DNA from 2 places in the Metabacillus mesotrionivorans genome. Region 2 is predicted to be linked to the other one. Evidence: riboswitches for the same ligand, from Rfam matches in the RefSeq annotation. Region 2 holds a riboswitch; the other holds the start of a gene.
What was found. A riboswitch is a leader RNA that binds a small molecule or an ion and turns the genes downstream of it on or off. The one in region 2 is predicted to bind glycine.
Positions count from the first base shown of each region.

Region 1 (16,364 bases), on a different contig from region 2:
CACACATAAGCCATTGCCTCGTGATCAATGGTCCCCGCAGGAACACCAGACAACTGTCTGTAAGCAATTAATTCATCCGTAAATACGCGCCACTGCGGAGCTTCAACAGCAATCCGAGGCACAATTAGATCCAACGTGCGTTTTTCCTTATCCGCAGATGCCAGAACATCTTCTCTTCTCGGAAAGCGCAAAACCCATCTTTCCCCATCTGCGTCCTCTGCAAAAACGACAAGAAAATCAAGTCCTGACTGATTAAATATCAATGAATCCTCTTTAACATGAATAGCATGTTTATGTGCAATCTCTATCACTTTATTTTTGTTCATACCGGCTTCTCCTTTTGATTTGTATTTGATATAAATACAGACAATCAAAGAGGAAATGGTGATAGAAAAAGAAGCCTATCCAGGCGCAGTCATGCCCCTTCTTATTATGCAAATCGCTGAATAAAGGTTTCCCTAAGCAGGCAGACCACTTCCATTTACTCTGCGTGCGTGCAGAGCCTTTGATTGTATGCTAGCAAGCGTTCAAAGCCTGGAATCGAAGTCTAATAGATGCTGTCATTGAGAAAACCTCCATTTCCTGAAAGATAGATTTAACATAGCACACAGATGAGATCAAATCAACGAGTGGAGGCGTGATCATAAAGATTCATAACCGTGACAAAAACACACCAGCTGCAAGCCCCGAACGAATGGCATGCTCGGCCTTAGAGGCAGAGGATTTGCTGTCTCCCTTACATGCATCTCCTCCGATAAGCAACGGTTTGTTCACTCCCACATTCAAAAAAGGACGTTCGATCTGCTGAGTAGCCTGAGCATAGCGCCATCTTTTCACCTGAACGCTGAGCAGGTCAGGTTCATCGCCTAAAACGGTGCGAATCGATGGCATCGCCTGTGCCAGAATCTCTTCATCTGGCAGATCGTAATGCCGCGCTGACCACATATTATCCATATGAACCGTTAATGCGCCGGTTTCACTGATGCCTTTTGCGCGATTATCAGCCATCCAGGATATCACACCCGGGACAGGCTCCTTTTTATAGGAAAGACCTGATTCTCCGGAAAGCTCCATTAAAACGGCAAGGCAGGGTACGTATTTCACGCTTTCAAGCTCGTTTCGCTGTACGGCTTTCAGCTGCACATTTCCCGCATCAAGAAGCTTCAAAGTTTGAGGGAGAGGACAGGTCAAGAAAAGGGAGCGGGCCTTCACTGAAAATGGCTCGTTCGTTTTCCTATTCAATCCTTCAGCTGCATAATACTCTCCGTGATCCATGATTCTTTCAACCTCAACCTCACACTCAACACGAAGACCTTCAGCCACCCGCTTTGCCAGTCCGTTCATGCCCTTATCAGCCATAAACCTTACGGCGTTTTCCTCAAACCACGGCCGAATCCAGCTGCGCTGCTGCCAGTCTTCCAGAAGATCCTGGCTTTCCCTGCTGGAAACAGAAAGAAACTGGGCGCCATGATCAAACGTGCCGCCTCCAATCCTCCTGGTGGCAAACCGGCCCCCGGGTCTCCTGCCTTTATCAAGAAGAAGCACCTTGCTGTCAGACAGCTCCTGCACCTTTTGGGCAGCCGTCAGACCGCTGATTCCCGCTCCGATGATTAAAACATCTTCAAGATTCATGAAGCACACTCTCCTTTTTGCTTTTGGTTTTATTATAGGAGAGTAGAAGACTGGGGCAAAATTAGAGTGTTTTTTTGAAGCCTGCAGACTGCTTTACCACTTTTTCAGCCCGATCCCTCCTCGAAAAAATCGCCAAAAATCCAATACCCAAAATCAAACAGGAAACCCCAGTCCACGAAAGCAGATCCAGCTGTTCACGAACCAGCACCACCCCAAGTATGGCGGCGGTCAGGGGCTCTGCCAATGCCAGCGTGACGGCGGTCGATGAAGGAACGTGTACGAGAGCTTTGGCAAAAAGAAGATACGCAGCGCCAGTCGCAAGCAGGCCTAGGTGAAGACTCACGGCCAGCCCGCCAGGCTCAGTCATCCAGCTCATATCATAGAAAAAGAGAACTGGAGATAAGAAGACAGCACTCAGCGTAAAGACGACAGCCACAACCGACAAGGATGATGCAGTGTGCACTAGCCCCTTGCTGACCATTGTATAGACAGCAAAGGAAAGACCGGCGCCAAGGGCCATGAGTATGCCCGAAGGATCTGCATTTGCGGCACCTTTATTGAAAAAGAGCAGAAAGCACCCGATGATGGACAGCAACGTCGAGATCCACCAGCCTTTTGAAGGCGTTTTTCTAAGCAGCAGCCACTCTAATGCACCGGATAAGAGAGGAGCGCTCCCGATGGCGATGACGGTTCCGACAGCCACTCCTGTCTGCTCCACGGCGGTAAAAAAGAGCGGCTGATAGGCGGCCATGCACAGTGCAGCCGCAACGGTCACTCGAATGGGCCAGTTCCGAATATTTAATTGTCCAATCAGCAGGGCGACAAGCAATAAGGAAAAACCTCCAACCGCAAGCCGCGCTGCCCCGACAGCAATTGGATGCGCGGCATCCGGTGCATACGTCTGTGCCGTGCCCGTTGTTCCCCATAGTACCCCTGCGAGCAGCACCCACAGAGGAGCAAGCTTTTCTTTCATCCCAATCACTCCAATAAAAAAGACCTTACCTTCATCATAAAGAAGAACAGAACGTTTTTCTTTACAGAGAGTAAGGTTCTTTTTAGCCGTTTTGCCTGAAGGTTTTCGGAGAGACGCCTTCGCGCCCTGTAAACCATCTCGTAAACGAAGAAACGTGCTCAAACCCAATCTCTTCGCTGATGCGGGAGATGGATATGTCCGTTCCTGAAAGCAGCCGTTTTGCTTCCTTCATCCGCAGCTCTGAGAGATAAGCCTTTGGACTTTTCCCCGTTTGCGCTTTAAACCAGGCAGCATAATAATTCGGATGATAATGCTCAATCTCTGCCAGCATTTCCAATGTTACCGGACGGTTATAATGCTCATGAAGCCAGGCAATGGAAGGCGGCAGAGTCTTGTGAAGTTTCTGTGTCACGTATCGCGTAAGCTCGCTCAGCCCCGACCTGCTGCCGGCCGCCTCTTCCAGCAGCAAAAAGCGGATGGCGGACCACTGCTGATCCAGATTCAAAAGTAGACTGTCCGTTTCATCCGGCAAATAGTACGCTGGAATATCCAAAATCAAAAATTCATTCTTATCATTGGAACGGTACACATGATTGTATTCAGGCGGTATGTAAAAGCATGAGTCTTCGCTTAAATAGATTTGCTGACGGTCTGTCCGGATCTCAAGCGAACCCTGCAGCGGAAAAAGAAACTGCCCAAAGTCATGTTTATGGGAATGAAACTCTCTCGAATAGGTTCTTTTTTCGCAAATTACCTGCCTGCCGCTTTCCATGCTGCACCACTCCTTCTCCCACTATTATATAAGAAACATCCAAACTGGAGTCCACCCCCAAAACGTTTTATAATGTGACATATTCCAATGAACGGGGTGTCAGCATATGCAGCTTCAGCAAATCGCCTATCAGTTTGATGACTATCCTTCTCTCTTGTTTGTACCGGCAGGCCGCAAGTATCCGGAGATCCGCTCCATCGGGCATAAAGAGGAGCGGGCGGCACTGTCAAGGCTGCAGGAGGCAGCCGCGCAGGAACTCCAGTCAGTTCCTGAAGAAGAGATGACCCTTTTGAAAACCTTTCTCGGAACAGACCGGCCTTCTATTCCGCTTCCGGTCTACAAACAGGAACGGCTCTATCCGCACCTGATCAGGCCTGAAATGTTTCTCTGGAAAAAACATTCCGTTCAGCGCGGACTCCCCATCAACAGCATCTATTTTTATCCGGAGGTCTATGGCACCTTATCAGCTCAAGACCTCTCCAGGCATGTGAAAAAAGTGGTGCAGGAGTACCTGTTTTGCGCAAGGCTGAATAAATTTGAACGCAAACACTGGCTTGAGAAAATAAGCACTGCCTACACGCAGCATCCTTTGATCAGGCTTGCATCAAGCAAAGAGGCTGTTATATATGCGGTCGAAACCATGAATAAATCTTCCCTGCTCGGCGTCCTGAAATATCCGGAAGATATCGCCTATTGGCGGCACCGCGTCGAAATTGTCATGAGGCCGTACCGCAGCATTCCGAAAGCCTGGCAATGGACGGTCTGCAGCCACGAAAAAGAGCTTGCGCTGCATGCGGATACAGATTCGATTATCAGCACATGCAGCGCCTGCCGCTACTCGGTTTCCTTTCACGTTTCAAAGGATGAGGCTGCCCTCCCGAATGAAGTCAATATCCCACAGGCAACAAAGCGAATCGCAACCATCGAACGGCAGTTTAACGAAATCGCGGTTCAATCTAAGGAAACGATGGAGAAGCTTTACGCTTTAAAAGAGATCCAAACCGATTTGGAGCAGCACGCTCCAATCATCAAACAGATTCAAGACCTTCAATCCCGGCTTGACGACACATCGGAAAACCATCCTGCGACAGCAATCTATACAGAGATTGAGCAGCTGGTCTTTCCTGATGCGATTGAGCCTGACTTGCTCAGTCTATCAAGCATTTCTGTGCCCGATGCATCCGTCCTTAAAAAAGCAGAAGCCTGGAAAAAACAGCTCGCACATGACCTTGGAGAAAGCCTTGAGCAGCATCTTGAAACACTTCAGGAGCTCGCCGAAAAACACAAGCCGCGGCCATATGATATCATCTTTGAAATCAAAGGTTTCCAGCTGCTTAGATCGGAATACGAAAAAATCCAGCTTTTCCTCCAGGAAGAGACTGTCCCAAACCACATGCTCGTGCAGATCCTGAAAGGGGAAGCCACAAGCAAAATCCGGCGCAGCGGCTTCCATGAAGCTGAAGTCTTCGGTCTTTTAAACGAATGGCCGGCGAAGTATATCACAAAAGCCATCATAAAAAGCTGCTGAGGTCATCAGCAGCTTTTTACTTTAGATTTTTCTCCTGTCTCATGACATAAAGCCACATGGACCCGTACGTCACAAAGAGCAGCAGGAGAAACACGGGTACAGATAAAACATCGCGTATCAGCATCTCGCATCCTCCTTTACTTTAGGTTTCCCCATGAAAACGGGAAGAATAAGTAAAAAAGAACGACGGATAAAACAGATATCAAAATAGCAATAGAAGGTTTCCTGTAATGAACTGTCAGAACAAGAAACAACATCAAATTAAGCGGGATATTCAGCCATCCGTTCCACCCGTTGTCATACACATACATGCCTTTATGGGAAAAAATCCATTCAAGCGCGGAGTAAAAGGCCGTCCAGACCGCTACGTAGATCCACTGATTTCTTTTTTTAGCAGGAAATCTCTGAAGATAAATAATCAGCCCCATCGGACAGATGAAAAAGGTAAAAGCGGCATTAATAATGGAATGGTTCAGCCATTCTGCCGTCACCCCTCTGAATGCCCAAAGCGTGTGGTCGTAATAAAAATAATTGTACGTCATATTCACGACAATAAAAAAAAGCACCGTCGGATACTGCTTTTCCCATTGTTTCCAGTCGATAAATTTATAAGCAAATAAGATCCAGACTGCGATTACAAGCAAAAGATACATCGATTCACCCCAAACGTTTGATCATACTTGCATTCTTAACGCATTACGGGGGTTGTATACTTACTCACAGCAAAAAGGTGCATTGCCCCGGGCAATGCACCTTTTCCTGCTTATAGTTGTCCAAATCCCCTTGTTTTTGGGGTCCTAGCTATAAACGAGTTCTTTTTTTTTCACAAGACCAAGCGTCTGTCCGGTCGATTCCTCCATTTTGCGGAAAATCTCAGGATGATCCGAGAGGGACAGGCCGTAGGAAGGAATCATTTCCTTCAGCTTCGGCTCCCATGCTGTCATATACTGCGGGAAGCATTTTTCAAAGACCTCGAGCATGACATGAACAGCCGTTGAAGCGCCAGGAGATGCTCCAAGAAGGGCAGCGACAGAACCGTCTGCAGCACTGACCACTTCTGTACCGAACTGAAGCGTTCCTTTGCCGGCATCTGTATCTTTGATGACTTGAACGCGCTGGCCTGCAACGACGATATCCCATTCTTCGTTTTTGGCGTTCGGAATGAATTCGCGCAGTTCATCCATGCGTTTTTCATGCGACAGCATGACCTGCTGAATCAAATACTTGGTCAGTGCCATTTCTTTCACGCCTGCAGCAAGCATCGTCATCAGGTTGTTCGGCTTGACGGAGCTTATCAGGTCAAGGTTTGAACCCGTTTTTAAGAACTTCGGCGAAAAACCCGCAAACGGTCCGAAAAGCAGGGATTTTTTCCCGTCGATGTACCGTGTGTCAAGATGCGGAACCGACATCGGCGGAGCGCCGACCTTTGCCTTTCCGTAAACCTTCGCATGATGCTTTGCGATAACATCCGGATTTTTGCAGACGAGGAACAGTCCGCTGACAGGGAAACCGCCAATTTGCTTCGACTCCGGAATACCTGTTTTCTGCAGCAGATGCAAACTGCCGCCTCCGCCTCCGATAAAGACGAATTTCGCCCGGTGGCGCTCAACCTGTCCGAAACCGTTCTTCACTTTCAGTTCCCATGAACCGTCACGCGTGCGCTTTAAGTCCTCCACGCTGTGCTTGTAGTGGACCTCCACATTTTTTCTCTCCAAATGATCAAAGAGCATACGTGTTAAAGCCCCGAAGTTTACATCCGTACCGGAGTCAATTTTCGTCGCTGCAATCGGCTCGGACGATGTACGGCCTTCCATCATAAGCGGAATCCATTCCTTCAGCTTTTCATGGTCGCTTGAAAATTCCATCCCGTGAAACAGAGGGTTGTCTGATAACGCTTCCAATCTTTTCTTCAGAAACGCGACATTTTTTTCCCCTTCTACAAAGCTCATGTGTGGAATCGGCATGATAAAATCCTCAGGACTTCGGATCAGATTCCGTTTGACCAAGTAGGACCAGAACTGTCTTGAAAGCTGGAACTGCTCATTTACCTTCACAGCCTTGCCGATATCAATCGATCCGTCCGCTTTTTCCGTTGTATAGTTAAGCTCGCACAGTGCAGCATGACCCGTACCTGCATTGTTCCACTCATTTGAGCTCTCTTCACCCGGACTTCCGAGTTTTTCAAATACTTTAATGTTCCATTCTGGCGCTACCTCTTTCAGCATCGCTCCAAGCGTTGCACTCATGACCCCGGCACCAATTAGAACTACGTCTGTTTTGTTCTTTAAGCTGCTCATACTACCCATCCTTATCCCCTAAATTTGCAAAAACGAGCAGGCTCCCGCATAAACATGCAGGCAGCCACCTTTGAACATACACAAGTCTTCTGAATATCAGTTTATCACAGTCTATTATGAATAGATTAAATTTTACTATTATCTGATAATTATAAACCATTTCCGGTCGGTTAAAAAGGATAAGTTCTCAGCGGATGTGGATTTCCCCAATTATTGTATGATTTTTTCCGGCAAAAAAGACTTATTCGGACACCCGCACCGGGAAACCGAGATTTACATATATTGTTTATTCTGAAAATTCATGTATACTGTATCTAAATGATATATATCTTTTAGATAGGGTGAACAGAATTGAAAACCTACAGCGATACAACCTATGCCATTCTTGGTATTTTAACGACAGACTGCAGAACCGGCTATGATATAAAGCAGCTGATTGACAGGAGTCTGACCCACTTCTGGAAAATCAGCTACGGGCAAATCTATCCGACCCTTAAAACCATCGTCGAAGAGGAGCTGGCAACCGTCACGATCTCCTCTCAGCCGTCGAAACCGGAGCGAAAGGAATATCATCTCACGGCAAAAGGGAGAGAAACACTTAAGAACTGGCTTGAGGAACCGATCAAACAAATTCCTGCAGAGCGCAATGAAATTCTGCTCAAATTGTTTTTCGGCCGGCATCAGTCCAAAGAAAACACGGTAACGGTTTTACAGGATTATAAGACAAACCTGGAAGCCCGGTACCTTACATATACAAGCATCGAAGAAAGCATTACGGCCCATAAAGATCACGCAGAAGATGCCGTCTTTTGGCTCTTCACACTGGATTACGGAAAACGAATGACAAAGGCTGCGATTGAATGGTGCATGTTTACTATTGAACAGCTGATGAAAGAGGAGGAATAAGAATGGCTCAAAAGGTGAGTGCAGGGAGGTACACGACAGACAACCACGAGAACATCGTTGTTTTTCTGATTGGAATGAGGGTTAACAAGCGGCTCGCCCTGCACAAGTGGCTTCCGGTCTTTTTTGCCATGCCGGGAATGATCAGAGAGCTTTATATGAACAAGAATGAATTAGGCTTCCTGTCGATGGAAAGCTATTTCGGGCTGAGAACAACGGTCATGATTCAATATTGGCGCTCAACAGAGGATCTGCTCGCTTATGCAAGAAGCGAAAAGCACATGACGGCATGGAAAAACTTCAATCAGAAAGTCGGCAGCAATCCTTCAGTCGGCATATACCATGAAACCTATGAAGTAAAAGCCGGAAACTACGAATCGATCTATGGAAACATGCCTCCTTACGGCTTAGGAAAAGCACTCAACGTTATTCCTGTTGAAGCAAGCCGCGCCTCGGCAAAACAGCGGCTGATGAAAGCCGGAACTACAACCACCTCCATCTAAACGGAAAAGAGGCTGCATGACAATTGTCTTGCAGCCTCTTTTTATCAGGTCAGGGACCTTTTTCTCGATGAATACAGCACATAAAGCAAGATAAACCACACAGGCGTCAGCATCAGCGCCGGACGCGTCTCATCCGCTACAAGCATCACAATCAGAATCAGCCCGAACAGCACCAGCACGGCATAGTTGATGAACGGCGCAAACGGAGCCTTGAATACGGATTTCGCATGCAGGTCCCCTCGGGTTCTCCGGTATTTAATGTGACAGATCAGAATGACGCTCCACACCCAGATAAAACAGATGGCGCTGATTGTCGTCACAATGCTGAATGCCTGCTCGGGAATCAGCTTGCTTAGAAGCGCACCCGCTGACACAACGGCAGCCGACAGCCACAGCGCGTTGCCGGGAACATGCTGTTTTGTCAGCTTCCTCATGGAGGACGGCGCCTGGCCGCGTTTGCTCAAAGTAAACAAGATCCGGCTTGTCGAAAACAGGCCGCTGTTGCAGGCAGATGCTGCAGACGTCAGGACAACAAAATTAATGATTCCTGCTGCAAGCGGAATGCCGATCAGGCTGAACGTTTTCACGAACGGACTCTCAGAAGCGTTCAGCTCCGTCCATGGATTGATGCTTAAAAGAACAACCAGCGCACCGACATAGAAAAACAAGATCCGGAACGGGATTTTGTTGATGGCAGAGGGAATGTTTTTTCTCGGATTGGACGTTTCCGCAGCAGACACACCAACCAGTTCCACACCTACAAACGCAAACACAACCATCTGGAACGATAGCAGGAATCCGGTCATGCCGTTTGGAAACAGGCCGCCGTGCTCCCACAGATTGCTTACCGAAACAGTTCCCGCATCTGTCTTGAACCCCATCACAATCAAGATTACCCCAATGACGATCAATCCCAGAATCGTCACTACCTTGATCAGTGCAAACCAAAACTCGAGTTCCCCAAAAAGCTTCACCGTCAGCAGATTGAGCCCAAGCAGCAGCAGAAGGCACACAATTGCAGGAGCCCACTGCGGAATGTCATACCAATACTGCACGTACACACCAACCGCAATGACATCGGCCATCGCCGTCATGATCCAGCAGAACCAGTACGTCCACCCTGTTACAAATGCCGCCCGCGGCCCAAGATAATCCTCCGCAATATCCGTAAACGACTCATACCCCGCCTTTGACAGCAGGAGCTCCCCAAGCGCCCTCATCATGAAAAACAGTGCAATCCCGACAATCAAATAAGCGAAAATAATGGACGGTCCCGCAAGCTGAATAGCCTTGCCCGACCCTAAAAACAACCCCGTTCCAATCGTTCCGCCTATTGCAATCAGCTGCACATGGCGGTTCGCCAAATCTCGTTTCAACTCCTGCTGTGCCATTTGTGAATTCCTCCTTCTTAGATGTAAAAAACCCAATAAAAAAAGAGACGGGAAGACTCCCAATCTCTTTTTGAAGAATACCAAAATAGCATTTGCCGCCCGAAAAACGGGTACACCAAACTCTAAATCTATACTCTTCTGTCCTTTTGCCTGAGATTGTGAACCCTTCGGCGCCGCTAAAGCGGTCTCTCCAGAAGCTGCTCCGGCTGTAGTGTGATCCACAGCCATCATAGCCTGCTCTATTAAAATTTAAGTATTTCTGAATAATGCTTAATTGTAGGGGGTGCTGCCTTCCTTGTCAACAGTCCTGCAATCACAGGGAGAATATCCCACATTCTAATTGATAATTATTTTCATTGACAACCCGTCATATTGAGGATAAATTAATGATAATGATAATTATTATCAAATAAACTGGTACTAAGGAAGGAACGACAAATGAATACAAGACGCAAATTTTTAACACTGGCTCTTTCTATTATAGCTGTACTTATGATTGCGCTTGCAGGCTGCTCAAGTGAGCAATCAGGCACATCGGAAAAATCTTCTGAAAAGAAAGCTGATTCAAAAGGGGAAGATACACAATACCCAATCACGATCAAGCATGCATTCGGTGAAACGGTCATTGAAGAGAAGCCGGAACGCGTTGCAACCATTTCATGGGCAAACCATGATGTTGCACTTGCTTTAGGTGTGGTGCCGGTAGGTTTTTCAGCAGCAAACTACGGCATTCAGGATGACAGCGGAATGCTGCCATGGACGAAAGAAAAGGTGAAAGAACTTGGAGAAGACAATCCGAACATCTACCAGGATACAGACGGATTAGACTTTGAAGCGATCTCTGACTCACAGCCGGATGTGATTTTGGCAGCCTACTCAGGCATCACGCAGGAAGAATACGATACATTAAGTGAAATCGCACCGGTTGTAGCTTATAAGTCAGCCCCTTGGGTTGCTTCATGGCGCGAACAGGTCACCTATAATGCAATGGGTATGGGAATGGAAGAGGAAGGCAAAAAGCTGATTGCCGATACAGAAAAACTCATCCAGGAAAAAGCAGGCGATCACCCTGAACTTAAAGGGAAGAAAGCGGCATTCGTCAGCATTTCAGCTGATGATCTCTCCAAGTTTTACATATACACTCCAGCTGATCCGCGCGGAGAGTTCCTGAGCGAGCTTGGGATGGAATACCCTGAAAGCATTACGAGCCAGCTTAAGGATGAAGACGGTTTCTATCTTGAATTAAGTGCAGAGAATGCGGATATGCTGAACGGTGCTGAAATCCTTGTTTCATATGGAAATGAAAATACGTTAAAAGCCTTACAGGAAGACCCGATCCTTGGAAAAATTCCTGCGGTTCAAAATGGATCTGTTGTCATCATCGGAGACAACACTCCGCTCGCTGCGGCCGGCAATCCAAACCCGCTTGCAATTGAATATTCCATCGATGAATACTTAACATTACTTTCAGAAGCTGCAGGCAAAGTAAAGTAACATGATGAACCAGTCCGTTACAGAAAAGAAGCAGCTGATGGTACCCAGACATTTCATAAAGGTTTTGATTTTTTCCCTCATTTTGCTCGGCTTATGCACAGCGGCTTCTCTTATGTTCGGGTCCCGTACGGTTGGATGGAAGGAACTCATGGACGGTCTGTTCCATCCTGACGTACAGTCCCACGGAGCAAATGTTGTCCGCCAGAGAATCGCACGGACGGTATTCAGCCTCATGTGCGGCGCGGCCCTTGGCATCTCAGGAGCCCTCATGCAGTCTGTCACGCGCAATCCGATTGCAGATCCGAGCATATTGGGAGTAAACACAGGGGCGGCACTCTTTGTCGTCTGCGGCATTACCTTTTTAAATATCAGTACGGCAGGCCACTATATCTGGCTTGCACTTGCGGGGGCAATCATAACGGCCATTTTTGTATTCGGAATCGGTTCAATGGGGAGTGGCGGAGCCACGCCCCTTAAACTCGTTTTAGCGGGTGCGGCCACAAGTGCAGCCTTATCATCGCTTGTGATGGCCATCATGATTCCCCGTTCAAGCGTCATGGATCAATTCCGTTATTGGCAGGTAGGGAGCGTCGGGGCAGGAAACTGGGACTCGATTTCTCTCTTTATTCCCTTTCTTCTCGCCGGAGTGCTTATTGCAGTTTTGTCGGCTCCTGCACTTAATGCACTTGCTTTAGGTGATGAAGCTGCGTCAGGTTTGGGCGTGCGGACAGGCACGCTCAGGCTGTTTGCTGCTTTTGGAGGCGTTCTGCTGTGCGGTGCAGCAACAGCTCTTGCAGGTCCGATCGGCTTTATCGGTTTACTTTCCACTCACGTCATACGGCTCGTCATCGGTCCTGATTTGCGGTATGTCATTCCGATGTCCGCTCTTTCAGGGGCCATTATTTTAACGATATCTGATGTGTGCGGAAGGCTTGCCGGAAGACCCGGCGAGCTCGAAGTCGGCGTCGTGACAGCCTTTATCGGGGCTCCCATCTTAATTCTACTAACTATGAAAGCGAAAATGCGTGCCTTATGATGAACGATACGATCAACCTTATTATGACAGGCAGAAAAAAGAGACGGCTCCGGTTCATCCTCGTGACTTCCCTTCTGGCAGTCATTGCGCTTGCCCTTTGCTGCGCCATGCTCATGCTCGGGAATACGATTTATCCCGTTCAGGATATCATACGTGTCCTGCTGGGGGAAAAAGTACAAGGAGCCACATTTACAGTAGGCACACTCCGGTTCCCGAGGATGATTGCAGGCTTGTTTGCCGGTTTTGCTTTCGGCGCTGCAGGAGCAGTCTTCCAGACCATGCTGCGAAATCCTTTAGCGAACCCGAATGTCATCGGGATCACCGCGGGTTCAAGTGCAGCCGCCGTTTTTTGCATCGTTGTCCTCCATGCAAGCAATACCGTTGTCAGCATTGCTTCTATCTTTGGCGGCCTTGCAGCAGTGCTCGTTATTTTCCTGTTATCAAAAGGCTCCTCTTTTTCAATCGGCAGGCTGATCTTAATCGGCATCGGCATTCAGGCCATGCTTGACGCTGTGATTTCCTATCTGCTTCTGATCGGCCGGGAGAACGACCTTCCTGCTGCAATGAGATGGCTGAGCGGAAGTCTCAACGGTGCAAAGATGGAGACCCTCTATCCTCTGATTATCGCTGTTTTGGTGTTCACTCCCGTCCTTGTAGGACTCGGAAAGCGTCTGGACATGCTTGAATTCGGGGAGGAGGCTGCGTCATCACTAGGCGTGGACACGGATAAAACAAGACTTGCCCTGATCATCAGCTCTGTCCTGATCATTGCGCTTGCTACCGCTGCAACAGGACCGATCGCGTTTGTCGCATTCCTTTCCGGACCGATCGCAAAAAGACTGACAGGTGCCGGATTTTCACCGATTATTCCGGCAGGTCTTACAGGCATCATCCTGGTGCTCGCATCTGACCTTGTTGGACAGTTTGCCTTTACTGCCAGGTACCCAGTCGGCGTCATCACCGGTATCCTTGGAGCGCCGTACTTAATTTACCTGCTGATCCGAATGAACCGGAAAGGAGATTTATAATGAAACCGGCACTTACCTTTAAATCTGAACAAATCTCGGCTGGATACGAGAACAACCTTATCCTTCATGATGTCAGCCTCTCGATTCCAAGCAATAAAATCAGCATCATGATCGGAGCGAACGGCTGCGGAAAATCCACCCTGCTCAAAACGATGGCAAGGCTCATTAAACCCGTTTCCGGGCAAGTCACTCTTAACGGAAAACCCATCAGCAAGATCCCGCCAAAACAGCTTGCAAGAGTGCTCGGGCTATTGCCCCAGTCCCCAATCGTCCCTGAGGGGATAACTGTTGCTGACCTGGTCGGACGCGGAAGGTACCCTCATCAGACGTTTCTGAAAGGCTGGACAAAAAAGGACTATGAAGCCGTCGCCGAAGCCATGGAAATCATGAACATCACCGAATTTGCCGACCGCAGCATCGACGAGCTTTCAGGTGGCCAAAGACAGCGTGTCTGGATAGCCATGGCTCTCGCACAGCAAACGGACATCCTGTTTCTCGACGAACCGACAACCTATCTGGATATCACCTATCAAATTGAAATTCTTGACCTGCTGACAGACCTGAACAGGAAGCACGGGACGACCATCGTCATGGTCCTCCATGACATCAACCTGTCCGCCCGTTATGCCGACCACATCTTTGCCCTTCAGCAGGGACGGCTTGTCGCAGAAGGCGCACCGGCTGAGGTCATCACAAGCACACTGATCAAAGACATCTTCGGCCTCAACTGCACCGTCATACCGGACCCTGTCTCGGGCTCTCCGTCTGTGGTGCCGATCGGACGCCATCATGTGAAGAGGGAGTGCAGTGTGTATTGACGGTCTTTTAAAATGACGAATCGACTGAACAAAAAAAGGAAGGAAACCGCTAAGCAGAGGTTTTCTTCCTTTTTTAGTGGCTACAACATACAGAGGGCCTAAAACACTACTTGAACAATATCTGGCTCTCTGCCTCGTTTTGTCAGAATAACAACAGCTTCATAATCGCTTTTCCATTCAACAGAAATCTCATCCGGTATTTTTGTTTTCACTATGCTTTTGTTACCGTAGTTGATTCTAATGGAAGGGGAAGGAAAATCGTCTCTTTTGACAACCTCGATTGAGTTTACCTGATTAGGAGATTCACTTACTTTCAACCGGGTTTCCTGAGGGGATAAAACGTACCAGGCCGCTGTTGCAAGGGTCAGGATTCCTAAAATGACGGCAATTAAAAAACACCCGATTTTGGTGAAAAGCTTCGTTTTTTCCCGTTCTGATTTGTCATTGTCATTCCAATCCATAGCCTTGTCCTTTCTTTCCATAACTTGATCTTCTAAAACAAAAAAGCCACAGCCGTTTTACTGTGACTCTGACGTTTTTTGATTCTTATCCGCAAAATATGCTGCACACAAAAGGAATAGTATTCCCAGCCCCCATCCAGCTATCGTTGAATAATCAAACAAACCCTTTGCTGCTACTCCGCCCGTAATGGATGCTGAAAAAAGCATAAGAAACATGACGGTATAGTTTTTCTTCATTAATCCGCTCACCTCTTACCATAATTATACTATTAATTAGAGTAAAACCAACCTTTTTTGGCTGGGTGAAGTGTAAAGGGATAAACGAAATGGCAATTAGTCAGTGGTTTCTCTTTACGTGCAGGTATTCTAAATTCCTTCCTCTCCCCCAAGCTCCTCAAAGGTCCTCCTGCTAAACTCCTTATACGGCGAATCCGGCATTCCCTCAAACCGCTCCACAGCTGTCCTTGCAGCCACCAAAGCTTTTTCTGAATCCCCCAGCTTTTCGTAGCACATGGCTTTGTATGTATCCCTCAAGTAAAATTGGGACAAATCAAACGGGTGGTGATGATAAGGCGGAACTTCCGCCAAATCCAAATAGCGGATGGCTTCTTCATATTCCTGAAGACCATGCAGGGCTTTCCCTTTTTGGAGGAAGAACCATTCTTTGAATTTCAGGCCTGTTTCTGCTTTCTCCAAGTGCGGATTGATCAGATCAAGCGCCGCCCGGTAATCATGTTTGACCAAAATAAAAGATTCAATATGAAACAGCTGATAGCTGAGAAAGGAACCTTCATCCTCCGAGAATTCAGCATACTGCTTCAATTTCATGATGTAGTAGGTATACAGCTCTGTATCCTCAGCCATCAGGGCAGAAGCAGCTGCCATCCGGTACAGATCATCAATCAGGTAATACATTTTATTTTCTTTTGAAAAGGCGATCGCCTCATTCATCACGCGTTTTGCAGACATGGTATCTCCGACTGCAAAGTGCATGATGGCTTCATGATAATCGAGATCAAGCCTTGTGATCGGGTCGATATAGGCAAACCTTTTTTCGATTTCTTTCCGCTCAAAAAGCAGCACCTTCAGCGCCTTTTCGTAATGGTGCCCGATAAAGTGGACGATGCTCCGGAAAAGACCCGTGCTTGCCCTCTTTTGTGTCAGGTTCATCTGTTCATAAAGCGCGGTCGCTTTGTCAATTGGTTCCTTCCACTCTTTTTTCTCGCTGTACATGCTGCGGCCGTACAGTTCCAGCAGCCTTGCCGCTTCATACCCCTGCTGCAGCTTATGGACATGCGGTTCAATCAGCTGGATGAGCTTTTCATATTTATCAGCCGGATCTTCCTTGTTCGCGCTGTATATTCTCTCTGCCTCATCAAGCACTTCTCTCAGCTCAACCACATTCACTTCATTCACAAGCTGGGACACATCCACCTCAAGCCGCTTCGCAATATAGGCCAGGCTTTCCATGGACGGATTCGCTTTATTGTTCTCGATCAGGCTGAGCATCCCTTTTGTAAGTTCGGAT
Region 1 covers NZ_JBQMFF010000005.1:59,878-76,241, reverse strand. The annotation lists gene ACTSEZ_RS14630 (macrolide 2'-phosphotransferase) at 1-326, opposite strand, end outside; gene ACTSEZ_RS14625 (NAD(P)/FAD-dependent oxidoreductase) at 652-1,632, opposite strand; gene ACTSEZ_RS14620 (EamA family transporter) at 1,694-2,605, opposite strand; gene ACTSEZ_RS14615 (helix-turn-helix transcriptional regulator) at 2,688-3,377, opposite strand; gene ACTSEZ_RS14610 (RQC-minor-2 family DNA-binding protein) at 3,484-4,905, shown strand; gene ACTSEZ_RS14605 (CBO0543 family protein) at 5,043-5,558, opposite strand; gene ACTSEZ_RS14600 (malate:quinone oxidoreductase) at 5,703-7,202, opposite strand; gene ACTSEZ_RS14595 (PadR family transcriptional regulator) at 7,554-8,108, shown strand; gene ACTSEZ_RS14590 (DUF4188 domain-containing protein) at 8,111-8,608, shown strand; gene ACTSEZ_RS14585 (amino acid permease) at 8,653-9,999, opposite strand; glycine riboswitch at 10,128-10,203, opposite strand; gene ACTSEZ_RS14580 (iron-siderophore ABC transporter substrate-binding protein) at 10,438-11,493, shown strand; gene ACTSEZ_RS14575 (FecCD family ABC transporter permease) at 11,495-12,529, shown strand; gene ACTSEZ_RS14570 (FecCD family ABC transporter permease) at 12,526-13,557, shown strand; gene ACTSEZ_RS14565 (ABC transporter ATP-binding protein) at 13,557-14,375, shown strand; gene ACTSEZ_RS14560 (hypothetical protein) at 14,474-14,857, opposite strand; gene ACTSEZ_RS14555 (hypothetical protein) at 14,894-15,073, opposite strand; gene ACTSEZ_RS14550 (helix-turn-helix domain-containing protein) at 15,203-16,364, opposite strand, start outside.
Region 1: linked by a shared signal. The riboswitch ahead of ACTSEZ_RS14585 (amino acid permease) and the one ahead of gcvT (glycine cleavage system aminomethyltransferase GcvT) in region 2 are both predicted to bind glycine.

Region 2 (16,364 bases):
CCGACTGCAATCGTGCGTGTAATATCTGAACAATATCCTTTGTAGTATGCTCCAAAGTCAAAGGTTACAAAATCGCCCTTTTCAATTTCTTTTTCACTTGCCACACCGTGCGGAAGAGCTGACCTGTGGCCGGATGCGACTATGATATCAAATGATGAAGAAACAGCGCCCTGCTTTCTCATAAAGAATTCAAGTTCGTTTGAAACCTCAATTTCCTTCATGCCCGGCTGTATGACTGTAAGAATATGCTTAAATGCAGCATCGGCGATCTCCGCAGCTTCCTTTAATATCTTAATCTCTGCTGCAGACTTAATCAAGCGTAACTTTTCCACCGCCTCAGACACCGGAACAAACTCAATTCCCTTCAGTTTGGAAGCATAAGCGGAATACGCTGCAAAGGATAAATGATCCTGTTCAAAGCCAAGACGCTTGATTGAAAGCTTTTCTGCCTGTGCAGCCACTTCGTCCAGAATCGGCCCCTTGTGCTGAACAATTTCATAGCCTTCAACCTGCTTGGCTGCCTGCTCTGTATACCTGAAGTCCGTGATAAATACGGCTCCTGACAGAGAAATGAGCGCGACACCCGATGAGCCTGTAAAACCGGTCATGTACCGTCTGTTATAGTCGCTTGCAATAAGAAGTCCGTCAACATCAAGCTCCTTAAGCCTGTTTCTTAATTTCTCAATCTTCAGCATGCTGTTTCTCCCCTATCTTTGTATGTATTGCCTGCAGGGCAAACTGGTACCCCTGAAATCCGAGTCCGACCACCTGTCCGGCAGTGACCGGCGCAGTGACAGACTGATGCCTGAACGGCTCCCGGCTGTGAACATTGGAGATATGCACTTCAATCACAGGAAGAGGAACGCTTGCAATGGCATCTCTCAAGGCATAGCTGTAGTGGGTAAACGCCCCCGGATTCAGCACAATGCCATCGTAGTGGCCATCTGATCCATGAATGGCATCAATCAGGTCTCCTTCATGATTGGACTGAAAGCAAGTGACCTGAAACCCCTGCTTTTCAGCAAAAACCATCAGCTCACGCTCAAGATCTGTCAGCGTTTTGCTTCCATAAATATCAGGTTCACGCAGCCCAAGGCGATTCAGGTTTGGGCCGTTAATTACCATATAGTGTCTCATCTTTCAACCTCCAAGCACTATGAGGACTCTTCTTCATGTGACAGATGTTTTCGTCAAAAACACTCAAGCCGCATGAATTAAAAGCCGACAAAAAATAGAATGTTCATTTTAGAACATTCTACCATACTTCATTGTGCGTTACCTCCATTGTTACGTGGAAGCGCTGCCCTTTTTTTTCGATTGAAGCTCATTTTGTTCAAAGGAAATGGAATACCCGATAAAGACCCCATATAAAATGTATAAACATATCATCGTAACCGTTGTCAGTCGCTCGAGTTCAAAGACTGTTTTGACGTTTGGAAAAATCGGATTCAAGAGGAAAAAGACAAGCGCCCATAAAGCCGCTCCATAAATCATGCCGACGAAAATAGACGAAAACCTTTTTAAAACTAAGTAATAGACGAGTGCCGTTCCTACAGAAAGGAATCCGATGACCAGTACTCCCGCAAAATTTCCGATCGTGCCGTTTTTCCAGTCACCAAGCAGAAACGGCTGCAGCAGCATGTTCGGACTGATTTCTGTCATGTTCAGCACATAAGCCAAATAGCCGATTAAACCCCAGAAAATACCTCCTGCAAATCCGGTAATCATAGCTCTTGCGATAAACGGGAGACCCTCGCCCTGCTTATCATCCTGTCCATCTTCTATTCCTGCAGAATTAGACTGATAATCATCTGTCATATGTACACCTCCTACTTCTAGTATGTACATCCAATCCGAAAATCGATGCAGAAAATGTCTAACTGGCAAGTATTAGGATATACTACAGACGTACTTACCTGCAGAACCTTTCCGGCGCCCATAAATTGAAGAATAAAATATAACTGCCTAGAGGTTTATGCTGTTTTTATGTAGAATATAAACATAACATTCTCTTCCGTCTTGTTTAAAATCCGCTCAAAAAGAGAATAGATAGGTAGGTTGGTGAAAAATGTCAAAGCAGAACAAGCCCGCATATGGAGGGCAAGCAGTAGTAGAGGGCGTCATGTTTGGCGGCAAGCATCACTACGTTACAGCCATCAGACGGAAAAACAAGGAAATTGATTATTTCCGGCTGTCGAGAAAATCAAACAGCACACTGACAGCCCTTAAAAAAATACCATTTATCCGCGGAATCGCAGCAATCATAGAAGCAAGCGCAAATGGTACGAAACATCTCAACTTTTCAACAGACAGGTACGACCTTGATCCAGAAGATGACGAGCAGCTGAACGAGCCGAAAAAAGAATCAAAACTGACGATGATACTCGGAGTTGCAGCAATCGGGGTTCTGTCCTTTTTATTCGGAAAATTCATCTTTACACTCGTCCCGCTTTTTCTTGCAGAGCTTACAAGACCTGTTTTTTCTTCGGATTTGTCACAGATCCTGATTGAAGGTCTTTTCAAACTTATTCTCCTGCTTGCCTATATTTACGCGATATCCTTTACTCCGCTGATCAAGCGTGTATTCCAGTATCACGGGGCAGAGCATAAAGTCATTAACTGTTATGAAAACGGTATGCCGCTCACAGTTGAGAACGTTCAGAGCAACAGCCGACTTCATTACAGATGCGGAAGCAGCTTCCTTCTTTTCACCGTGATTGTCGGAGTTTTTGTCTACATGCTTGTTCCGACTGAACCGCTTTATGTGCGCGTTCTGAACAGACTGGCCCTAATTCCCGTTGTGATCGGCATTTCATTTGAAGTGCTGCAGTTTACAAACAAGCTGAGAGATGTGCCTGTCCTTAAATGGCTTGGCTACCCGGGCTTATGCCTTCAGCTTTTAACCACAAAAGAGCCTGACAACGAACAGACCGAAGTCGCAATTGCAAGCTTCAATGAAATGCTCCGCCTGGAAAAAGAAACAGAAGAAGGTATAAAAACAGAACAAATTGTATAAGCTAAAACTTCATTAACTCATTTTCATCTTGGGAGGTGGACTCATGAAAAATAGAATGAATCCATTTGTGATGATTGTGTTAGCTCTGGGAGGAATCGGGTTTTTAGTGACTCTCATCAGCAGGCCCGGCTTCCTCTTCAGAGAAATGCTCGTGTTTGCTGCTGTTCTAGCCATCATCTATTTTGTTGTCCGTTACTTTACAAAACAAAGAATGGGAAAAGACTCTTCCTCTTATTCCAAAGCTGTTAAACAGTCCAAAAGGCGTTTCAGCGACCGCAATCAGAGCAGCTCCCATTTGAAAAGTGTGTCGGCTCCTAAAAAGAGCAGCAAAACAAGCGCTCTTAAAAAGAAGCAGGCTTCACACCTGACCGTGATTGAAGGCAGAAAAGGCAAAAAGAAAAGCAGGGCTTTTTTCTGACCTGCTTTTCTTTTCGCATTAATAAGTCCACCGTTTGAGAAACTGTTCCGTCCGGCTTCTTCCTAGCTCAATCAGAGCTAGTTTTTTTTGTTCCGAGAGATCAAATTCTGTCGTGAGAATGCTTTCTACCGGAAGAAAAATGATGTTTCTCTCATGCCTGCTTGATATATGCCTGGCATCATGGGCATCTTTCATCGTTTCAAACAGCGCTCCGTACATTTCAATCGCATTTTTAATCTGATTCCTCGGCCTTTCTTCATCTCTCGGACTTAGCTTGATTCCAATTACAGGCCTCGCCTTTTCCTTGAAAAGCCAGATTGGAAAGTTACTTAAAACTCCTCCGTCTACCACTATGTTCGTCCCTTCAGCACTCGTCAGCTTAACAGGTTCAAAGAAATACGGAAGACTGCAGCTCATTAAGACAGCCCGTGCAACTGAAAACCTCTCCGGAACAAGTCCGTACCTGGGAAGATCATCAGGCAGCACAATAATCCTGCCGTTTGTAAGATCAGAGGCTACAATTTTTAAAGATCCGGGCCTCAAATCACCAAAGGTGGAAACTCCCCTTTCCTTCAGCCTGGCAGCGATCCATTCCTCAAGCTTCCCGCCTTTGTACAGACCGAGGCGCCAATAGAGGTTAAGCCATTTCATCAATTTAAATGGAAGAATGGAAGGGTTTTTCTCAAGAAACTTTCCAAGCTCCATATCGTCCATCATTCGGATAATTTCATCACTTCTGTATCCTGCTGCGATAAAGGATGCCACAATCGAACCTGCGCTTGTGCCTGCCACTCTTACAAACTGCAGCCCGCGCTGTTCAATTGCCTGATAGGCTCCAATCAGCGCAAACCCTTTTATGCCGCCGCCAGAGAAGACACCATCAATGTACACAGAAGTTCCTCCCCTCTTCTCCTATCCTTATAGTGTAAGATGAAGTCCGGGGAATTAGACCTTTTCCAGTTTTGGCGCAAGAAAAAAACGAAAGCAGCTGCTTTCGTTTTTTCAGGACTCGTTATCCTGTTCATTTTGTTTTTGGATTGCACGCAGGGTATCTACACGCGCTTCATCACTTTCAAAAAATTGCACGAGATCTCCGATGCGGTCAATGGCATTCCAGCTGAGGTGATGCTCAATGCCTTCAACATCGTTGTAAATCTTTTCTTCATCCACGCCGATCAAACGCATGAACTGCTCAAGCAGCTCATGACGGTAGACAAGGCGCTTTCCGATCTTCTTGCCCTTAGGCGTCAAAATAAGTCCACGGTATTTTTCGTATATGAGATATTCATCTTTGTCTAGTTTTTGGACCATCTTTGTCACTGAGGAGGGATGAACGGATAATGCTTCCGCGATATCTGAAACACGGGCATATCCTTTTTCTTCTATTAAAATGTAGATTTGTTCAATATAATCTTCCATACTTGGTGTTGGCATGCGGTCCCCTCCAAAAAAACGTTCAAAACATAGGAAATCATTACAAGTGTACACTAGTTTGCAGGTCATGACAAGAAAGCTTACGGGAGAAGCACAAGAAAAGAGCCGGATGTCCCGGCTCTTCCATTTCTTATAATCCGCACTTCAGCTGTGCACCGCAGCTTGTGCATGTGTTGCATCCGCCAATGTCTTCAACTGTACCTTCGCGGCATACAGGGCATGTATTGCCCACTTCGTTTCCAATTGTTACATTTGTCGAGCGCAAAGCCTGGATCGTATCCACAAGAACAACTTTACCTTTTTCTTTCGGTGCTTCTTCTGTTTCAGAGAAGGTATTCTCCTCCGCTTTTAATGTAAGGACCTGAGTGTCCCGGCTTCCGTCAACGTAGACTGTTCCGCCTTTTGCTCCGCCTTTATACAGACGCTCATATACTTTTTGGACCTGGTCCACCGTATATCCTCTAGGTGCGTTAACCGTTTTGCTGATCGAACTGTCAATCCAGCGCTGGATGACGCATTGTGCATCTGCATGCGCTTCTGCACTCAGTTCCATAGCTGAGATAAACCATTCAGGAAGATTCTCCGGATCTGCATCAGGATTTTTGTCCAGATACTCCTGTACGATATCTGCTTTTACTTCAATGAACTTGCCAAGTCTTCCGCTTCTGTAGTAAGAGAAGGAGAAGTATGGTTCTAGTCCGGTTGAAACTCCGACCATTGTCCCTGTGCTCACTTTTGTTACTCTCTTTATGAAAGAGGGTGGGATTATCAGTACCCACTCTGTATGTCGCCATACAGGTCAGACTATATCATCAGCCAGATGATTATTTTTACTGTGTCTTTTTCTATGACATGGATATTCACATAAGCTGATCAGATTAGAAAGCTTGTTAGCTTCCTTCCAGTCACCTTTGAAATCTCTAAAAGGTACAATGTGATGAACCGAAAGTTCTCTACCGTAATTCTCTTCAGTTATTCCGCAATCCTGACATGTATAATCATCTCTTTTTCTTGCTTTTCGCCTTTGCTCCCACCAGTTGGATCCATAATAATTTATGTCTCCACCTTTCCATGTAGGGCTATTTTCACCAGAAAAAGATTTAGATTTAGAATAATATTCTCTCATACATTCCTTGTTGCAAAAGTTCCATCTCTTCACTACTGATGGCTTCTTCTCAAATTCAGTGCCGCAATTCGTACATGAAATGTTTGTTCTTTTTCTGTAAGCTATCTGTCCTCTTTTTCCATTCTCAACTCCTAAGCAGTTACGTGAACAATACTTTGCTGTGTCTGCCCTGGATATGATAACTGAGAACTCTTTGCCGCAAATCAAACAAACCTTTGGTATTTTTTTCACTAAATGCTGGTTAATTTGAGAGCCGTTCCTGATTTGGAATTCCTGTTTGCACTTATGATTGCAAAAATTTGTTTTAAAAACGGTAGAAGGCTTTTTTGTTATAGACTTATCACAATTGTTACATTTTACGATTAGAGACTTCTTTAAATGTGAAAATGCTTCAGGATGTTTTGAAGAGTATTGACCTTTGCATACACGAGAACAATATTTTTTTCGTGTATAATGACTCGGTTTCACTTTCATCTTCATCCCGCAGTTTAAACACAACTTTTCCATTACGTACACCTCTTTTGCTTTATAAAAAGATCAGAGTTGTACTCAATAATCTGGCTGCTCGGCATGTAGTCGTTGAGGGGTCAGCCACGACTTCCCTGCGGATTGTCCGCACCTTTTAATTTTTACTCTTTAGATATGCTGGCAAAGCACGAGTACAAAAGGATGCTCGGAGTTTCCCGCATATAGCCAAGTTTACGCTACACTCTTACGAATGTATGGGGCAAGTTGTTTACCCGTGGGAGCAACAGTCAGCAAGTGTGAGTTGCGGATACCGTATTCTTTAATATCTTCCCGGATATCAGAAGGCATTTTGCTCATAAAGCCGGTCTCAGTTAAGGCCTGGCGCAGTCTGTTCGTTTCTTCAGCTGTTTCGCCAGTCAAGAATGGGAAGCTGCCTTTTTCTTTTGCAAGCTCTACAGATGCTTTATAAGCAGTAACAGCGATCGTTTCAAAGACCTTGTCAATCAGGTCGTTGCCCTCTTCAGAACCGTACTGTGTTTCACAGTAAATCAGAAGGTCGTGAAGTCCCATAACACCCAGACCTACACGGCGTTCGCCTAGTGCCTGTTTTTTATTTTCGTCAAGGAAGTACGGTGTTGCATCGATTACGTTATCCTGCATGCGTACTCCGACTTCAACCGTTCTTTTCAGTTTTTCGAAATTGACTGTTTTTGTTTCTTTGTCTGCCATTTCAGCAAGGTTGACGGCAGCAAGGTTGCAGACAGAATATGGTGCAAGAGGCTGTTCCCCGCAAGGATTCGTTGCAACTACCTTCTGTCCATACGCTTTAGCATTTGTCATGTCATTGGCGTTATCAATGAAGAAAATGCCCGGCTCTGCAGAGTATGTCGCGCAGATGTTGATCAGGTTCCAAAGTTCTTTCGCCTTGATCGTACGGTACGTGCGCACTTTGTAGCCGAGTTTTTCCCACTCGCGAACGTCACCATGGTTATGCCAGTCTTCATTGTAAGCCTTCATTTCCTCTGCATTATAGCTTTCAACGTCAGGGAAGCGCAGCTCGTAATCGGCATCCTTTTCAACAGCATCCATGAAATCCTTTGTCAGCGTGACAGAGATGTTGGCTCCTGTAAGGAATTCTGAATTGTGAACGGTATAGGTTCCGCCGACTGCAAGCTTCACTTCAGCGTCTTTAATGATTTTTTCGTTAAATCCGCCGTATCCCGGAATCTGCTTGTAATTGACGATGCTCTGATACATGGCTTCCTCGTCCTGTGTAAGCGGCTTGAACTTCAGCTTTTCCTGGGCGTATTTCTTAATGGTTTCATCGTTTGTATTTTCAATCAGGTAACGCAGGATGCGGGGATTCTGCATTTTGGAAATAATGAATTCAATAATGTCAGGATGCCAGTCGGCAAGCATGATCATTTGGGCGCCCCTCCGCGACCCGCCCTGCTCAACCAGATGAGTCAGCTTTGCAATGTCATCAAGCCAGGATACTGAACCGGATGATTTGCCGTTGACTCCTCTTGCAAGGGTGTTTCTCGGACGCAGCGTTGAACCGTTTGTCCCGACGCCTCCGCCGCGGCTCATGATTTCCATGACCTGCTTGCGGTGTTCGGAAATGCCTTCGCGTGAATCCTGCACAAACGGCATCACGTAGCAGTTGAAATAAGTCACATCTGTTCCCGCTCCCGCTCCGTATAACACGCGTCCAGCAGGAACAAAGTTCAGGCCGACGAGTTCCTGATAGAATTTCTCAAACCATTCCTTGCGCTTTTCTTCAGTTTTCTCAACAGATGCAAGACCAGTCGCATTCCGTTTGGCTATTTGTTCGTAATATACTTCAAGCGGTTTTTCTATGACGTCAAGAGAGCGGTGAATGACTCCTGATTCCACTTCTTCAGGCTTCTCAAGTGAATGGCGGTACTCTTCTTCCACCTGTACATGCGCCATTTTTGCCTGCCAGTCTATATCTAAGATGTACCCGAGGCCTCTTGCCGGGAATTTCGGATCTTCCTTAATTGTCAGAACGACAAAATCGCCTTTGGACAGCGTCAGCTTTTCAGTGTCTTTAAATGTATACCGGTCAAGCATGACTAAACGCGATACACCTTTGTGTGTAAGCTTCATATCTTCTGTAATCGGATGAACTTGGGGAAAAAGTGAAATATCGTGGTTAAGCTTGTCCACATCAAGTTTCAGATTTTCATTCAGTGCAACGGTCATTCAAACAACTCCCCTATTATCTTTGTACTTGATTTAATTTATCACACAGCCACTCGTTTATCAATATATAGTGTTTCTTTTTCATTCGACAATACTACATATGGATAAAAAGTCAGTCTGTTGTAATTTTGTCAAATTAAAAACTTCATAATTGAGTGTGAAAAAAAGAGAATAAAGAAGATAGGAGATTGTAAATCACTTTTTTTGAAGTAATTTGTCGGTTGCAAATTTAAAAGAGAGAAGAAACCTAGAAAAATAAGGAACACATAGAAATAAATAGAAAAATAAAAATAAACGAAAGCGACTTATTTCAGCCGCCTATCGTTTATAATTCCACTCATCCGATTCATATTTTTCAGCTGCCAGTTTCATGGCTGCAGCCTGTTCTTTTTCAGTCAGTTTATACGGTTCGAGCTTAATGTTCAGCCCTTTTTCAAACCCTCTTCTAAACGCCTCTTTTGCCTCTTCGATCGTTACTTTTGTTTCTCTGAGAGCATTCACTGCAACTGCCTTATTTTTAAAGTTCTTCTGCATTCGTTCTTTTACCCTGTCACTCGGGTACTTAAACAGGCTGAACAAAAGATCTTCATCAAGATCAAGCAGAATCGAGCCGTGCTGGAGAATCACGCCTTTTTGACGTGTCTGGGCACTGCCTGCCACTTTCCTTCCTTCAACGACAAGCTCATACCAGGAGGGTGCATCAAAGCAAACCGCTGAACGCGGATTTTTAAGCCCCTGCTTCTCTTCCTCCGTTCTCGGCACAGCAAAATATGCATCTAGGCCAAGCTCTCTAAATCCCTGAAGAATTCCTTCTGAGATCACACGGTATGCTTCTGTAACGGTCTTCGGCATCTCAGGATGGTCTTCTGAAACAATGACACTGTATGTAAGTTCTTGATCATGCAGGACACCCCTGCCGCCGGTTGGCCTGCGCACAAAGCCGAGTCCGTTCCGTTTAACAGCTTCAAGATCAATTTCTTTTTCCGCTTTCTGAAAATAACCTACAGAGAGTGTCGCAGGGTTCCATCCGTAAAAACGGATGACAGGCGGAAAGTTCCCTTCGCTGTTCCACTCAAGCAGCACCTCATCAAGCGCCATATTGTAAGCAGGAGAGCAATTGCCCGAATCAATAAATCTCCAAATTTCTTTCTCCATGTTCATACCCCATTTTTCATGCTTAGGCTGTTTGTTAAATTCATTCCGCTATCATAGTCTATCAAAAAGAAAACCGGGTTGAAAACAAATAAGTCTGATTCATGGATGACAATTTGCCCCTGCTCTTATATAATTATACTTGTCCAATAAACAGAGGTTTACATGAACCAGCCCGCATAAAGGGTATAAAAAAGGAGTCGGGTCAGCTTGACAACATGGGTTTTCTTATTAATTTTAGTCGGCGCAATTGCAGCCTACACAATCTTCTCTTATTTTTACCAGCGTAAAATTATGAAAACATTAACGGAAGAGGAATTCCGTGCAGGATACAGAAAGGCTCAGCTCATCGATGTACGCGAGCCGAACGAATTTGAAGGCGGCCATATTCTTGGCGCAAGAAACATCCCAATGTCACAAATGAGACAGCGCCATAAAGAAATCCGCAAAGACCAGCCTGTTTATCTGTATTGCCAAAACACAGTAAGAAGCGGACGCACAGCGCAGATGCTTAAGAAAAAGGGCTATTCAGACCTTTACACATTAAAAGGCGGCTTTAAAGGCTGGAGCGGAAGAATTAAAACGAAGAAATAAGTTCTTAAAAAAAGGATTCGCCTGATGGCGAATCCTTTCTTATTGCTTCTGATAGCGGAGAATCGGCTTGCGTGCTGCCGTTGTCTCATCAAGACGTCCAACAACGGTAGTATGAGGAGCTTCCTGAACCATTTCAGGGTTTTCCTCTGCTTCCTTCGCAATTTGAAGCATGGCATCAATAAATGAATCAAGTGTTTCTTTTGACTCGGTTTCCGTCGGTTCAATCATGATGCACTCCTCAACATTGAGCGGGAAGTAGATTGTCGGCGGATGGTAGCCGAAATCCAGAAGGCGCTTCGCGATATCGAGCGTGCGCACGCCAAGTTTTTTCTGGCGTTTTCCTGATAGAACAAACTCATGCTTGCAGTGTCTGTCAAACGGCAGATCATAGGCTTCTGAAAGTCTTCTCATCATGTAGTTTGCATTTAAAACAGCAAATTCTGTGACAGCTTTTAAGCCGTCAGGACCCATTGTGCGGATATATGTATAAGCACGCACGTTGATTCCGAAGTTGCCGTAAAACGGCTTGACTCTACCGATGGACTGCGGTCTATCATAGTCAAATGCATATTTGTCACCACGTTTCACAAGAACAGGCTTTGGAAGGTACGGAATAAGATCTGCTTTTACACCGACAGGACCTGAACCCGGTCCTCCCCCGCCATGCGGCCCGGTAAAGGTTTTATGGAGATTTAAGTGAACGACGTCAAATCCCATATCTCCGGGACGTGCCTTGCTTAGTACGGCGTTCAGGTTGGCTCCGTCATAGTACAGTTTGCCGCCTGCATCATGCACGATCTTTGCCATGTCCAGAATATTCTCCTCAAACAGCCCCAGCGTATTCGGATTTGTCAGCATCAGCGCAGCGGTATCATCTCCTACCACACGCTTCAGATCTTCAAGATCGACGAGTCCATGTTCATTTGATTTAACAGTGACCGTTTCAAAACCTGCCACTGTAGCAGATGCAGGATTGGTTCCGTGTGCAGAATCAGGTACGATGACCTTTGTGCGTCCGGTGTCGCCGTTTGCTTCGTGATAGGCACGGATCATCATAAGTCCGGTCCACTCTCCGTGAGCACCTGCTGCCGGCTGAAGCGTGACTTCATCCATTCCTGTAATTTCTACAAGATGCTCCTGCAGGTCATACATCAGCTCAAGGGCTCCCTGTACGGTGCTTTCATCCTGAAGGGGATGAATATGGGCAAGCCCTGCCATGCGGGCAACATTTTCATTTATCTTCGGGTTATACTTCATCGTGCATGAACCAAGCGGATAAAAGCCTGAGTCCACTCCATGATTGCGCTTTGAAAGAGCTGTATAGTGCCTCATGATATCAAGCTCTGATACCTCCGGCAGTTCAGCTTCCTCTGTGCGGAGATAGTCAGCGGGAATGAGTTCATCTGCTGATCGTTCTGGAATATCCATTTCAGGCAGGCTGTAGCCTGTTCTGCCAGGCTTAGTCAGTTCAAAAATCAATGGCTGATTCTCGTTATTCATGTCCATCCCCCAATTCCAAAACAAGTTGATCAATTTCTTCTTTGGTGCGAAGTTCAGTTACAGCAATAAGCATGTGATTTTCAAGTTCCGGATACACGCGTCCAAGATCGAAGCCTCCGATGATGCCCTTTTCAATCAGGCGGGCATTCACTTCTTTCACGGGCTTAGTTAATTTAACGGCAAACTCATTAAAAATCGGTCCTTCAAACGGCACGTCGAATCCTTTTTCCTTAAATGCTTTTTTGGCATAGTTTGCTTTCTGGATATTCTGCAGAGCCATTTCTTTGACTCCTTTTCTTCCGAGCGCTGTCATGGCAACAGATGCTGCAAGTGCATTCAAAGCCTGATTTGAGCAAATGTTTGATGTCGCTTTATCACGTCTGATATGCTGCTCGCGCGCCTGAAGAGTCAGAACAAAGCCTCTGCGTCCTTGGTCGTCCTTTGTCTGTCCGACAAGACGGCCGGGCACTTTGCGGATCAGTTTCTGCGTAACAGCAAAATAGCCGCAGTGCGGGCCTCCAAATGCTGTTGGAATCCCGAACGGCTGGGCGTCTCCGGCAACAATGTCCGCGCCAAATGCTCCAGGAGGCGTTAAAGCTCCCAGTGCCAGCGGATTGGAAGAGACGATAAACATACTTTTGCCTGTATGGGCAATCGGCTCAATGTCCTTGAGAGGTTCAATCTGGCCGAAAAAGTTAGGATATTGAACAACAACTGCCGCCACATCATCAGACATTTCTGCTTTCAGAGCATCAAGGTCCGTCACGCCGTTTTTGACAGGCACTTCCACGACTTCAATGTACTGTCCTTTGGCATACGTTTTCAGTACATCTCTGCTTTCCGGATGAACAGCCTCTGACACAATGACCTTTTTCTTTTTCGTCTGTCCGCAGGCAAGCATAGCCGCTTCAGCAAGTGACGTTCCGCCATCGTACATAGAAGAGTTGGCTGCATCCATGCCGGTAAGCTCTGCGATCATCGTCTGAAATTCGAAGATAGCCTGCAGCTCGCCCTGTGAGATCTCAGGCTGATATGGCGTGTAGGCCGTATAGAATTCTGATCTTGAAATCACATGATCCACAATGATTGGCATGTAGTGGTCATAAACACCAGCTCCAAGGAAAGATGCGTTGCTTCTTAAATCTTTATTTTTAGCAGCAAGCGCGCTCATCTCTTTCATTAGCTCTGTTTCCGATTTTGCCTTCTTGATGCTGTATTCGCCCTTAAATCGGACGCTCTCAGGAATGTCCTGAAAAAGCTCATCAATCGATGCTACTCCGACAGCTTGAAGCATCTCCTGCTGATCTTGCTCTGTCATCGGCAAGTAACGATGTTTCATGGATGTATTCCCCTTTCAACCCGGTTTATTTTTTTGGTCGTTTATAAAAAGGCGTCTGCACGACAACTGCTTTTAAGCGTTTCTTTCGTACTTGAACAAACACTTCAGTGCCGGGCTCAGCAAATTCTTTCTTAAGCAGTGCCCACCCGATATTCTTTTTAAGTGTAGGAGACTGTGTGCCGGTTGTAACTTCCCCAATCTGCTCTTCTCCTGCGAACACCTCATAGCCGTATCGCGGTATGCCTTTATCGATCATTTCAATTCCGGCAAGCTTACGGTCCGGTCCGTTTTCCTTTTGTTCCTTTAATACAGCTTTGCCGTTGAAATCACTTTCCTTATTCGGTTTCACCGCAAACCCGATGCCTGCTTCTATCGGTGTAATGTCTTTGGAAAGTTCCTGGCCGTAAAGCGGCAGGTTCGCTTCAAAGCGGAGCGTGTCACGGGCGCCGAGTCCGCATGGCAGAAGACCGTCTTCTTTTCCGGCTTCCAAAATCGCCTTCCAAAGCTCAGGTGCTTCAGACGCGGCGCAGTAAATTTCAAAACCATCTTCACCTGTATAGCCTGTTCTTGACACAAGAGCATCAGCTCCTGCAATTTTTACGTCATCTTTGAATTTAAAAAACCTGATTTCACTTAAATTTGTATCCGTGAGTTTTTGTAGGATTGACTCAGCAAGCGGTCCCTGGATAGCGAGCTGGGCAACATCTGACGATACATTCTGCAGTTCCGTGTCCCCGAACAGCTGGGAATTCAGCCACTCAAAATCCTTTTCAATGTTGGATGCATTCACTACAAGGAGATAATGCGCATCTGATTTTTTATAGATTAATAAGTCATCCACCGTTCCGCCGTCTTCATAGCACATAGCGGTATACTGTGCTCCTCCGTCTTTCAAAAGAGCAACATCGTTTGTCATTGTTTTTTGAAGAAACGCAAGGCTGCCTGTGCCTGTTACTTCAATTTCCCCCATGTGGGATACATCGAATAAGCCTGCCCTTTCGCGAACAGCTTCATGTTCTTCTTTAATAGAAGAAAACTGCACCGGCAAGTCCCAGCCGCCGAAATCAATCGTTTTTGCACCCTGCTCTTTGTATAAGTCAAAAAGCGGTGTCCGCTTTAAATCCGCCATCTCATCGCCTCCCGGTATGATCCTCTTTTTTTCATCAAAAAAAGGACAGAGAACTCCCTTTAATGGAAGTCTCTGTCCCTGCACCTGAAAGTTTACCCGGCCAATAAAATGGCCGAGCTTTCCCCTTTGGTGGTTTGCCGCTTTCACAAACTCTCTCCAGAGTTGCGTCAAGCAAGAGTTCTTTTGCCTGAGAGATTCACATCAGTTTGCTCCTTCGGCGCTGCATGCGTATGCTGCAGTCTCTCCCCTTGCTCTCATCCGCTCATATTTTTTCATTAATTGGTGATACTGATAAGTAGACATTTTAGACATTATGACATTTTTGACATAAGAAGCCCGCTGACTGAAAACTGAGTAAGTTAGCAACTTTCTTACTTATTAACATCCTACCATTAAGGACTTTATTCATCAATCACTTTTTTCACAAATGTTTCGTTTAAAACACATTGGAATGTTCGTGTTTTACTGTCATTTCATCTAATCCATCGTGATAACCTGCTATTTTACCACTTAACGTGAACAATAGAGAAAGATCCACTCTTTTTTGAAAGGGCTGTCAATCATGAACGTAAAACTGAAATTTGACTCCGCGTGGCAAGATGCTTTTCTTAAAAAGCTTGATGATGACGGCCCATGGGCCAGCTGGGAGAATTACAAACTGGCATGCGCCGTGCAAAAGCACCTTATTGTTCCATCCTTTGAAGGGCTTCAGGCTCCAAATCACCTGACAGACTTCACTCCTCTTCCGCATCAATTGGAGGTTGCGAGGCAGGTGGTGGAAAACATGAACGGTAAGGCCATTCTTGCAGATGAGGTGGGCCTTGGAAAAACAATTGAAGCAGGCCTCATCGTCAAAGAATATATGATTCGGGGACTCGCTAAGAAAATTCTCATCCTCGTTCCGGCCTCTCTTGTCTCCCAGTGGGCAAGAGAGCTTCATGAAAAGTTCTATATTCCAGCCGTTGAGCAAAAGAAAAGCTACGTATGGGAAGCCTGCGATGTTGTCGTTTCTTCTATTGACACGGCTAAAAGAAGCCCTCACCGGGAAATTGTTTTAAACCAGCAGTACGACCTGGTCATCATCGATGAAGCTCATAAACTGAAAAACAGCAAAACGAAAAACTATGAATTTGTTCAGAGCCTGAAAAAGAAATACTGCCTGCTTCTTACTGCAACGCCCATTCAAAACCGCGTAGAAGAGATCTTTAATCTTGTCTCTCTGCTGAAGCCCGGTCATTTAGGGAATGAAGCTTACTTTTCAGAAGTATTTTCTGCCAAGAACCGCTCTTTGGAACACCATGAGCATCTTCAGGAACTCGTGAACAAAGTCATGATCCGAAACCGCAGGGGAGATACGGGAATTGAATGGCCTAAACGGCATGTTGAAACCGTTCCGATTGAACTGTCTGAGAGTGAACGCCAGCTGTATACGGCTATTTCACGTCTAAAAACATTCGGCGCCTCTTCAGCCAGCACGTTTTCAATCATGACGCTGCAAAGAGAGGCATGCTCAAGCAGGGAAGCTGTCTACATGACGCTGAAAAAAATGGCCGAGCGTCCTGAAGGCGAAGCATCTCCTCTTCCAGACTCTGTAATAGAAGAACTGATGAACTGCATTAATGAAGTTGACGGAAATTCCAAAGCACAGCGGACCGTTGAACTGATTCAGCAAATCAATGACAAAGTCATCATTTTTACAGAATACAGGGCCACCCAGTTTTATCTTCAGTGGTTTCTTCAGCAGCACGGCATTTCATCTGTTCCTTTCAGGGGAGGATTCAAGAGAGGCAAAAAAGACTGGATGAAAGACCTTTTCAAAAACCGTGTTCAAGTCTTGATTGCGACAGAGGCCGGCGGTGAAGGAATCAACCTGCAGTTCTGCAATCACATCATCAACTATGATCTTCCCTGGAATCCGATGCGGCTTGAACAGCGGATTGGACGAATTCACCGTCTCGGGCA
Region 2 covers NZ_JBQMFF010000010.1:10,242-26,605, forward strand. The annotation lists gene ACTSEZ_RS18585 (M24 family metallopeptidase) at 1-695, opposite strand, end outside; gene aroQ (type II 3-dehydroquinate dehydratase) at 682-1,137, opposite strand; gene ACTSEZ_RS18595 (YqhR family membrane protein) at 1,288-1,818, opposite strand; gene ACTSEZ_RS18600 (DUF1385 domain-containing protein) at 2,069-3,016, shown strand; gene ACTSEZ_RS18605 (SA1362 family protein) at 3,060-3,434, shown strand; gene ACTSEZ_RS18610 (patatin-like phospholipase family protein) at 3,453-4,325, opposite strand; gene mntR (transcriptional regulator MntR) at 4,437-4,868, opposite strand; partial or broken gene ACTSEZ_RS18620 (ribonucleotide reductase barrel domain-containing protein) at 4,999-5,598, opposite strand; gene ACTSEZ_RS18625 (HNH endonuclease) at 5,668-6,501, opposite strand; partial or broken gene ACTSEZ_RS18630 (vitamin B12-dependent ribonucleotide reductase) at 6,733-8,688, opposite strand; gene lipM (octanoyltransferase LipM) at 9,007-9,843, opposite strand; gene ACTSEZ_RS18640 (rhodanese-like domain-containing protein) at 10,075-10,434, shown strand; gene gcvPB (aminomethyl-transferring glycine dehydrogenase subunit GcvPB) at 10,474-11,934, opposite strand; gene gcvPA (aminomethyl-transferring glycine dehydrogenase subunit GcvPA) at 11,927-13,273, opposite strand; gene gcvT (glycine cleavage system aminomethyltransferase GcvT) at 13,299-14,402, opposite strand; glycine riboswitch at 14,568-14,660, opposite strand; gene ACTSEZ_RS18660 (DEAD/DEAH box helicase) at 14,965-16,364, shown strand, end outside.